Regions from separate parts of the Streptomyces sp. BoleA5 genome, predicted to be linked through region 2. Evidence: riboswitches for the same ligand, from Rfam matches in the RefSeq annotation. Region 2 holds a riboswitch; the other holds the start of a gene.
What was found. Region 2 has a riboswitch for S-adenosylmethionine ahead of thrC (threonine synthase). Riboswitches for the same ligand answer to the same signal wherever they lie in the genome.

Region 1 (4,204 bases), on a different contig from region 2:
CTACCTGATCCTGCTCGTCGGTGGTGGCAACGACCTCTTCGCCACCCGCTTCCATCTGTCGATCAACGCGATCACCTGGGTGGTCCGGGTCTCGTTCTTCGTGCTGCCGGTGCTGGTCTTCTTCGTCACCAAGCGGATCTGCCTGGGTCTGCAGCGGCGAGACCGGGACAAGGTGCTGCACGGTCGCGAGACCGGCATCATCAAGCGGCTCCCGCACGGTGAGTTCATCGAGATCCACGAGCCACTGGAGCAGGGCGCGCTGTTCAAGCTCACCCAGCACGAGCAGCCCAAGCCGCTCGAAGTCGGCCCCGAGGTCGACGAGAACGGCGTGGAGAAGAAGGTCGGCCCCACGGCGAAGCTGCGCGCGAAGCTGTCCCGCGGCTACTACGGCGAGGGAACGCAGATCGACAAGCCCACCGCCGAGGAGTACGAGGAGATCACGAGCGGCCACGGTCACCACTGATCACTGAAGCTGTGCCACCGGGCAGGGTCCCGTCCATCCGATGGACGGGGCCCTTTCCCGTTCCCCCGCGCCGATAGGCTGGAGCCGAATGTTTCCCGCCGCACGTCAGACCCCATGGAGTGGACCATGAGCGTTGTGAACCCCGCCGGAGGCGCATCCGTGGCGGGCGGCTCCTGGCCCGACGTCCTGGGCGCGCTGCTGAACGGCAAGGACCTCACGGCGGCCGAAGCGGCGTGGGCGATGGACCGGATCATGAGCGGCGAGGCCTCGGACGCCCAGGTCGCCGGCTTCATGGTGGCCCTGCGGGCCAAGGGGGAGACGGTCGAGGAGGTCACCGGCCTCGTCGAGTCGATGTACGCGCACGCGGAGCCGCTGCACATCCCCGGCCCCGCCGTGGACATCGTCGGCACCGGCGGCGACCGTGCCAGGACGGTGAACATCTCCACGATGTCCGCCATCGTGATCGCCGGCACGGGCGCGAAGGTCGTCAAGCACGGCAACCGGGCGGCCAGCAGCGCCAGCGGTGCCTCCGACGTCCTGGAGAAGCTCGGCATCAACCTCGACCTGCCCGCCGGCCGGGTGGCGGAGGTCGCCGAGGAAACCGGGATCACCTTCTGCTTCGCCGCGAGGTTCCACCCCGCGATGCGGTTCGCCGCCCCGGCCCGCCGCGACCTGGGCATCCCGACCTCCTTCAACATCCTCGGCCCGCTGACCAACCCGGCCCGGGTGGGCGCCTCCGCCGTGGGGTGCTTCGACACCCGGATGGCCGGTCTGATCGCGGGCGTGCTGGCCCGCCGCGGCTCCTCCGCGCTGGTGTTCCGGGGCGACGACGGGCTGGACGAGCTCACCGTCACGGCCACCTCCCAGGTGTGGGTGGTGCGGGACGGGAAGGTCGAGCAGGAGTCCTTCGACCCGCGCGACGTCGGCATCGAACTGGTGCCGATCGAGGCGCTGCGGGGCGCGGACGCCGCCTACAACGCCGACGTCGCCCGCCGGCTGCTGGCGGGCGAGACCGGCCCGGTGCGTGACGCGGTGCTGCTCAACTCGGCGGCCGCGCTGGTGGCGCTGGAGGGCGCGGGCGGTCCGCTGACCGAGCGGATCGCGGCCGGGATCGCCCGGGCGGCCGAGTCGGTCGACTCCGGGGCGGCAGCACGGACGCTCGAGCGCTGGGCCGCGGCCACGCAGGTCTGACGACGGGAACCACCACGCAGGGCCGGGGCCTTCGGCCCCGGCCCTGCGCGCTGTCCGGTCCAGGGCGGGCCGTCCGGGATGCGGACCGCGGCTTGCGGCGGCGTGCCCCTGTGGCATGATGCTGCGCAGGTCACGAGTGACAGCGAAACGGCCCCGGCCCGCTGTCCGGCAACCCTCCTTCCGTGGCGGGGTGCCCCGGGTGATGACCAGGCCGCAGGCAGCGAGGTCTGCGGCAAGCGCGGTCAGAGGAGTTCCTCCATGAGCAAGCGAATGCGCTAGGGCCCTTCCGGCCCCCAGCCGCCCCTCCCCACCCTCTTCCCGGGCGTCCGCCCGTCGTGCCGAGGGCTGTTCCGTCATCACTGACGTTCCTTCACCCCCGCCTGCTCCCAGGAGACTTCGCCATGTCGCCGCGCCCTGCCCTGCCCTCGTCCGTCCACGCTCCGCTGCCCGTCCTGGGACGCGAGGTCCTCGTGCCGCTCGTGACCGGGGGCGAGGTGGGGTACGCCGCCCTCGACTACGCGGCCAGCGCGCCCGCGTTGCAGCGGGTCTGGGACGACGTGGCGGCCTACGCGCCGTACTACGGCAGCGTGCACCGGGGGGCCGGCTACCTCTCGCAGCTGTCGACCGACCTGTTCGAGCAGAGCCGCGCAACGGTCGCGGAGTTCCTCGGCTGTCGCCCCGGCGACCAGGTGATCTTCACCCGTTCGACCACCGACTCGCTGAACCTGCTGGCCGCCGCCGTACCGGCCGGCACGAGCGTCTTCGTCTTCGAGACCGAGCACCACGCGTCCCTGCTGGCGTGGAGGGAGGCCGATGTGACCTACCTCGGTGCCCCCCGCACCCCGGCGGAGGCGGTGGCGACGCTTGAGCGGGCACTGGCCGCCCGGGCGGAGGACGGACCGGCTCTGGTCTGTGTGACCGGGGCGTCCAATGTGACCGGTGAGCTCTGGCCGGTGCGGGAGCTGGCCGCGGCGGCCCACGCCCACGGGGCCCGCATCGTGCTGGACGCGGCGCAGCTCGCCCCGCACCACCCGGTGGACGTCGCGGAACTCGACGTGGACTGGGTGGCCTTCTCCGGGCACAAGCTCTACGCGCCCTTCGGCTCCGGAGTGCTCGCCGGCCGCGCCGACTGGCTCGGCGCGGCCGAGCCCTACCTGGCCGGTGGCGGCGCCTCCCGGCGGGTGGCCCGCAGTGCGGACGGCGGGGTGGACGTCGACTGGCACACCACGGCCGCCCGGCACGAGGCCGGCTCGCCCAACGTCATCGGCGCCTACGCGATCGCCTCGGCCTGCCGCGCGCTGACGGAGGCAGGGTTCGACCGGCTGGTCGGGCGGGAGCAGGCGCTGGTGGCCCGTGTGCGGGCCGGACTGGCCGAGGTCCCCGAGGTCAGGGTGCTCTCGCTGTTCGGGGACGACGCCCCCCGGGTCGGCGTCGTCTCCTTCGTCGTCGACGGCTGGAACAGCTCCCACTTCGCGGCGGCGCTCTCCGCGGAGTACGGGATCGGAGTCCGCGACGGCCTCTTCTGCGCGCACCCGCTGCTGCGCACCCTGCTCGGCGCCGCCGACCAGGAGCCGGGCGAGTGCGGTGCCCCCGAGGCCGCTTCGGGCGAGCTCCCGGACCCCTCGGCCGGGGACGCCGCCACGCTCAACGCCATCCGGGTCTCCTTCGGCGCGGGCACCCCGGACGAGCACGTGGAGCGCTTCGTCGACGCGGTGCGGGAGCTGGTGTCGGACGGGGCCAAGTGGCGTTACCGCACCGAGGACGGCCGCTGCGTGCCGGACCGGGACCGGGCCTGAGCGGCCCGGCCCGGGTGCGCCGCGCCGGGCGGCTCGGTCAGGCGTCCAGGCCGATGGCGAAGGCCGTCTCGAGGTCGTGCTGGGAGTAGGTGCGGAACGCCACGTGGGTGTCGGTGGCCTCGACGCCGGGGATCTTGCTGATCCGGCCCGGGATGACGTCCGCGAGCTCGTCGTGCCGGGCCACCCGCACCATGGCGACCAGGTCGTACGTCCCCGTGACGGAGTAGACCTCGCTGACGCTGTCGAGCGCGGCGATGGACTCCGCGATCTCGGGGATACGGTCGACGCTGGTCTTGATGAGCACGATCGCGGTGATCACGGCTGTAGGTCTCCTTGGCTCGCCCTGGCTGCGGGCTCAAGCTTAGGCGTTGCGCGATAGCACACCCACGCGCACAGGAAGCCGCAGACGAAGCCCGTGATGTGGGCGAGGTAGGCCACCCCGGGACCCGTCTGCTGGATCTCGCCGGCGAGCCACTGCAGGACGAACCAGAAGATCAGCACCATCCAGGCCGGGAAGCGCAGCGGCAGGAAGAAGAGGAAGGGGAAGACGCTGGTCACCCTGGCCTTGGGGTAGAGGTAGAGGTACGCGCCGAGCACCCCGGAGATCGCTCCGGACGCGCCGACCAGGGTCTGGGTGGAGGAGGTGTGCCCGAGCGCGTAGCCGTACGTCGCCACGTAGCCGGAGGCGATGTAGAAGAGCAGGAAGCGCAAGCGGCCCATGCGGTTCTCGACGTTGTCGCCGAAGACCCAGAGG
Region 2 (4,204 bases):
CTGTCGCCTCCGCGGGCCGCGCGGCTCAGCAGCCGCCGGCCACCGCCGGGATGATCGAGACGGACGCGCCCTCGCCCACCGTGGTCTGCAGGCCCTGGGAGAAGCGGACGTCGTCGTCGTTCACGTAGACGTTCACGAAACGGCGCAGCTTGCCCGTGTCGTCCAGGACCCGCGCGGAGATGCCCGGGTGGTTCTGCTCCAGCGAGTCGATGACGTCGGCCAGGGTGCCGCCCTCGGCGGGGACCTCGGCCCGGCCGCCGGTGTAGGTGCGGAGGATGGTCGGGATGCGGACGGTAGCGCTCATGATGCGGGGTTCACCTTCAGTCTGGGTCAGCCGGTGCGATGGGATCAGCCGGCCAGGCCGGCGGCGCGGAACGCGTCGAGGCTCGGGCGGATGGTGGCCGTGGGGCGGGAGGTCGGGGCGACGGCGTCCAGCGTCTTGAGCCCGTCGCCGGTGTTGAGGACCACGGTCTCGCCGGCCGGGTCGAGCTGCCCGGTCTCGATGAGCTTGCGCAGCACGCCGACGGTCACACCGCCGGCCGTCTCGGCGAAGATGCCCTCGGTCCGGGCGAGCAGCTTGATCGCGTCCACCACCTGCTCGTCGGTGACGTCCTCGACGGCGCCGCCCGTGCGCCGGGCGATGTCCAGCACGTACGGGCCGTCGGCCGGGTTGCCGATGGCGAGCGACTTGGCGATCGTGTTCGGCTTCTGCGGGCGCACCACGTCGTGGCCGGCCTTGAAGGCGGTCGAGACCGGGGAGCAGCCCTCGGCCTGGGCGCCGTAGACGCGGTAGGGCTTCTCCTCCACCAGGCCGAGCTCGGTCAGCTCCCGCAGGCCCTTGTCGATCTTCGTCAGCTGCGAGCCCGAGGCGATCGGGATGACGATGTTGTCCGGCAGGCGCCAGCCCAGCTGCTCGCAGATCTCGTACGCGAGCGTCTTGGAGCCCTCGCCGTAGTAGGGGCGCAGGTTGACGTTGACGAAGCCCCAGCCCTCGCCGATCGGGTCGCCGATCAGCTCGCTGCAGAAGCGGTTGACGTCGTCGTAGGTGCCCTCGATGCCGACCAGCTCGCCGCCGTAGACCGCGGCCATGACGACCTTGCCCTCCTCCAGGTCGTGCGGGATGAACACGCAGGAGCGGAAGCCGGCCCGGGCGGCCGCGGCGCCCACGGCGCCGGCCAGGTTGCCGGTGGAGGAGCAGGACAGCGTGGTGAGGCCGAAGGTGCGGGCGGCCTCCAGGGCGATGGCGACGACCCGGTCCTTGAAGGAGTGGGTCGGGTTGCCGGAGTCGTCCTTGATGTGCAGGCCGCCGGTGACGCCCAGTTCGCGGGCGAGGTTGTCGGCCTTGACCAGCTTGGTGAAGCCCGGGTTGAGGTTGGGCTTGGAGGCCACGTCCGCGGGGACGGGCAGCAGCGGCGCGTAGCGCCAGATGTTGTTCGGCCCGGACTCGATCCGCTTGCGGAGGGTCTCGGGGTCGCCGCTCGGAAGGTCGTACGCCACTTCGAGCGGGCCGAAACAGGCCTCGCAGGCGAAGAGGGGCTCCAGCGGGAAGCGCTCGCCGCACTCGCGGCAGGAGAGCGCGGACGCGGGGCCGAAGGCGGAATCGGTGGACGCGGATGCAACGGTCTGCGCAGCCATGTCAGGCGAGGCCCTTTCTCCTCATCTTCCTCACGACGCATCTCGCCGTGAGACGGAATTGGCACCTTCCCCACCTGGACCTCGCGGTCGGCGGGAGGGTTGCCGGGGCTTCAACGGGCCGTTCCCTCTGCCCCTCTGGATGAGCGGTATGGCGCCGGGCGTACTGCCCGGGCATTTGTCGGACGGGGCGCGATCACCGTGGACATACGATGGTCGTGCCTCGTGTTCACGACTGTAACCGACGACCTCGAACCTGGTCATGGGCCGTCCGTCCTGCGAGACGGGCAGAAACGGAGCAACCCGGTGCTCGACGAGGTGGCCGGCTGGCTGCAACGACGGTCCTGGACCGCCGACCACAGGCCGCTGCCGCAACTGCTCGCCGCCAAGCGCGCCGCGGGCGCGCGCGGCACGGTCAGCGTCGTGCTGCCCGCCCTCGACGAGGAGGCCACGGTCGGGGAGATCGTCGGGACGATCCGCCGCGAGCTGATGAGCGAGGCGGTGCCGCTGGTCGACGAACTCGTCGTGCTGGACTCCGGGTCGACCGACCGGACCGCCGAGGTCGCGGCGGCCGCGGGCGCGGTCGTCGTGCACCGGGACGAGGTGCTCCCGCGGCTGCCCGCGCTGCCCGGCAAGGGCGAGGTGCTGTGGCGCTCGCTGCTCGTGACGCACGGGGAGATCGTCTGCTTCGTCGACTCCGACCTGCGGGAGTTCGACGCGCGGTTCGTGTCGGGGATCGTCGGGCCGCTGCTCACGGACCCGGATCTGCGGCTCGTCAAGGCGATGTACGACCGGCCCCTGGAGACCGGCGGGACGGTCGTCCCGGCCGGCGGCGGACGGGTGACGGAGCTGGTCGCGCGACCGCTGCTCAACCTGCACTGGCCGCAGCTGGCGGGGTTCGTCCAGCCTCTCGGCGGGGAGTACGCGGCGCGGCGCTCGCTGCTGGAGGGGCTGCCGTTCCCCGTGGGGTACGGGGTGGAGCTCGGGCTGCTGGTGGACGCGCTGGGCACGGTCGGGCTCGACGCCCTGGCGCAGGTCGACGTCGGCGTCCGGCACCACCGGCACCAGGACGGCCAGGCCCTGGGCCGCATGGCGGCGGCGATCTACCGGACGGCGCAGATCCGCCTGGCACGCGGCCATCTCGTGCGGCCCTTCCTCACGCAGTTCGACCGCGCACCGGGCGGCGGTTTCGAGCCGCACGTCCACGAGGTCGCGACGGAGGAGCGCCCCCCGATGCGCACGATCCCCGAGTACGCCCAGCGCCGCGCGGTGGCCTGATCCCAGGCGGTACCCGCGACGGAGCCGCGACGGGACGCGGCCGGAAAACCCCCGGCTGGGCTAGCTCGTACGTTTGCGGTCCGGGATGCGTGGCTAGGCTGGCCGCATGGTCGCATCGCATGCCGCGCGCGTTCTGGTCGCGTCCAACCGCGGCCCCGTGTCGTACAGCCTCCGCGAGGACGGCACGCTCACCGCCCGCCGCGGCGGGGGCGGACTCGTGTCGGGCCTGAGCGCCATCGGGCCGGACGCGGACGCCGTCTGGGTCTGCGCGGCCCTGGGCGACGGGGACCGGGCCGCCGTACTGCGCGGCGCCGGGGGCACGGGCCGGCTGCCCATCGCCGACACCGGCGGGCAGCACGTACGGATGCTGGACATCCCGGCGGACACCTTCGCGTCGGCCTACAACGGCATCGCCAACTCGGTCCTGTGGTTCGTCCACCACATGCTGTTCCAGACCCCGCTGGAGCCCGTCTTCGACGAGGACTTCCGGGACCAGTGGGCGGCGTACGTGGCGTACAACGCCGCCTTCGCCGACGCGCTCGCCGAGGAGGCCGGCCAGGGCGCGGCCGTGCTGGTGCAGGACTACCACCTGGCGCTGGTGCCGCAGCTGCTCCGCTCGCGCCGCCCCGACCTGCGCATCGGCCACTTCTCGCACACCCCGTGGGCCCCGCCGGACTACTTCCGCCTGCTGCCGGACGACGTCGCCGCGGAGGTGCTGAGCGGCATCCTCGGCGCCGACCGGGCCTGTTTCCTGACCCACCGCTGGGCGGACGCCTTCGCCGCGTGCTGCGCGGACGTGCTGGGCGCCTCCGTCATCCGCGACGCGGGCAGCCTGACGATCACCCACGGGGGCCGCACCACGCGCATCGGCGTGCACGGCCTCGGCGCGGACGCCGACTTCCTGCGGGAGCGGGCGCACCGACCGGACGTGGACGAGCGCCTGGCGGTGCTGCAGGAGGCGGTGGGCGGCCCGGACCGCAAGGTCGTCGTGCGCGTGGACCGCACCGAGCTGTCGAAGAACATCGTGCGCGGCCTGCTCGCGTACGCGCAGTTGCTGCGCGACCACCCCGAATGGCAGGGGCGCGTGGTGCACATCGCCTTCGCCTACCCCTCCCGCCACGACCTGGCCGTCTACCGGGAGTACACGGACGAGGTCTCCGACCTGGCCGAGGAGATCAACGAGGAGTTCGCGACGCCGGGCTGGCAGCCGGTGGTCCTGCACGTCAAGGACGACTTCGCGCGCTCCCTGGCCGCCTACCGCCTGGCGGACGTCGCGCTGGTCAACCCGATCCGC

Region 1: linked by a shared signal. The riboswitch ahead of B085_RS0102825 (aminotransferase class V-fold PLP-dependent enzyme) and the one ahead of thrC (threonine synthase) in region 2 are both predicted to bind S-adenosylmethionine.

The regions. Positions count from the first base shown of each region.
Region 1 covers NZ_KB892090.1:606,429-610,632, forward strand. The annotation lists gene B085_RS0102815 (cytochrome b) at 1-463, shown strand, start outside; gene trpD (anthranilate phosphoribosyltransferase) at 590-1,654, shown strand; SAM riboswitch class IV at 1,783-1,899, shown strand; gene B085_RS0102825 (aminotransferase class V-fold PLP-dependent enzyme) at 2,056-3,450, shown strand; gene B085_RS0102830 (Lrp/AsnC family transcriptional regulator) at 3,488-3,769, opposite strand; gene B085_RS0102835 (rhomboid family intramembrane serine protease) at 3,766-4,204, opposite strand, start outside.
Region 2 covers NZ_KB892102.1:381,856-386,059, forward strand. The annotation lists gene B085_RS0118400 (ubiquitin-like small modifier protein 1) at 26-304, opposite strand; gene thrC (threonine synthase) at 349-1,635, opposite strand; SAM riboswitch class I at 1,654-1,781, opposite strand; gene B085_RS0118410 (glucosyl-3-phosphoglycerate synthase) at 1,939-2,910, shown strand; gene B085_RS0118415 (alpha,alpha-trehalose-phosphate synthase (UDP-forming)) at 3,017-4,204, shown strand, end outside.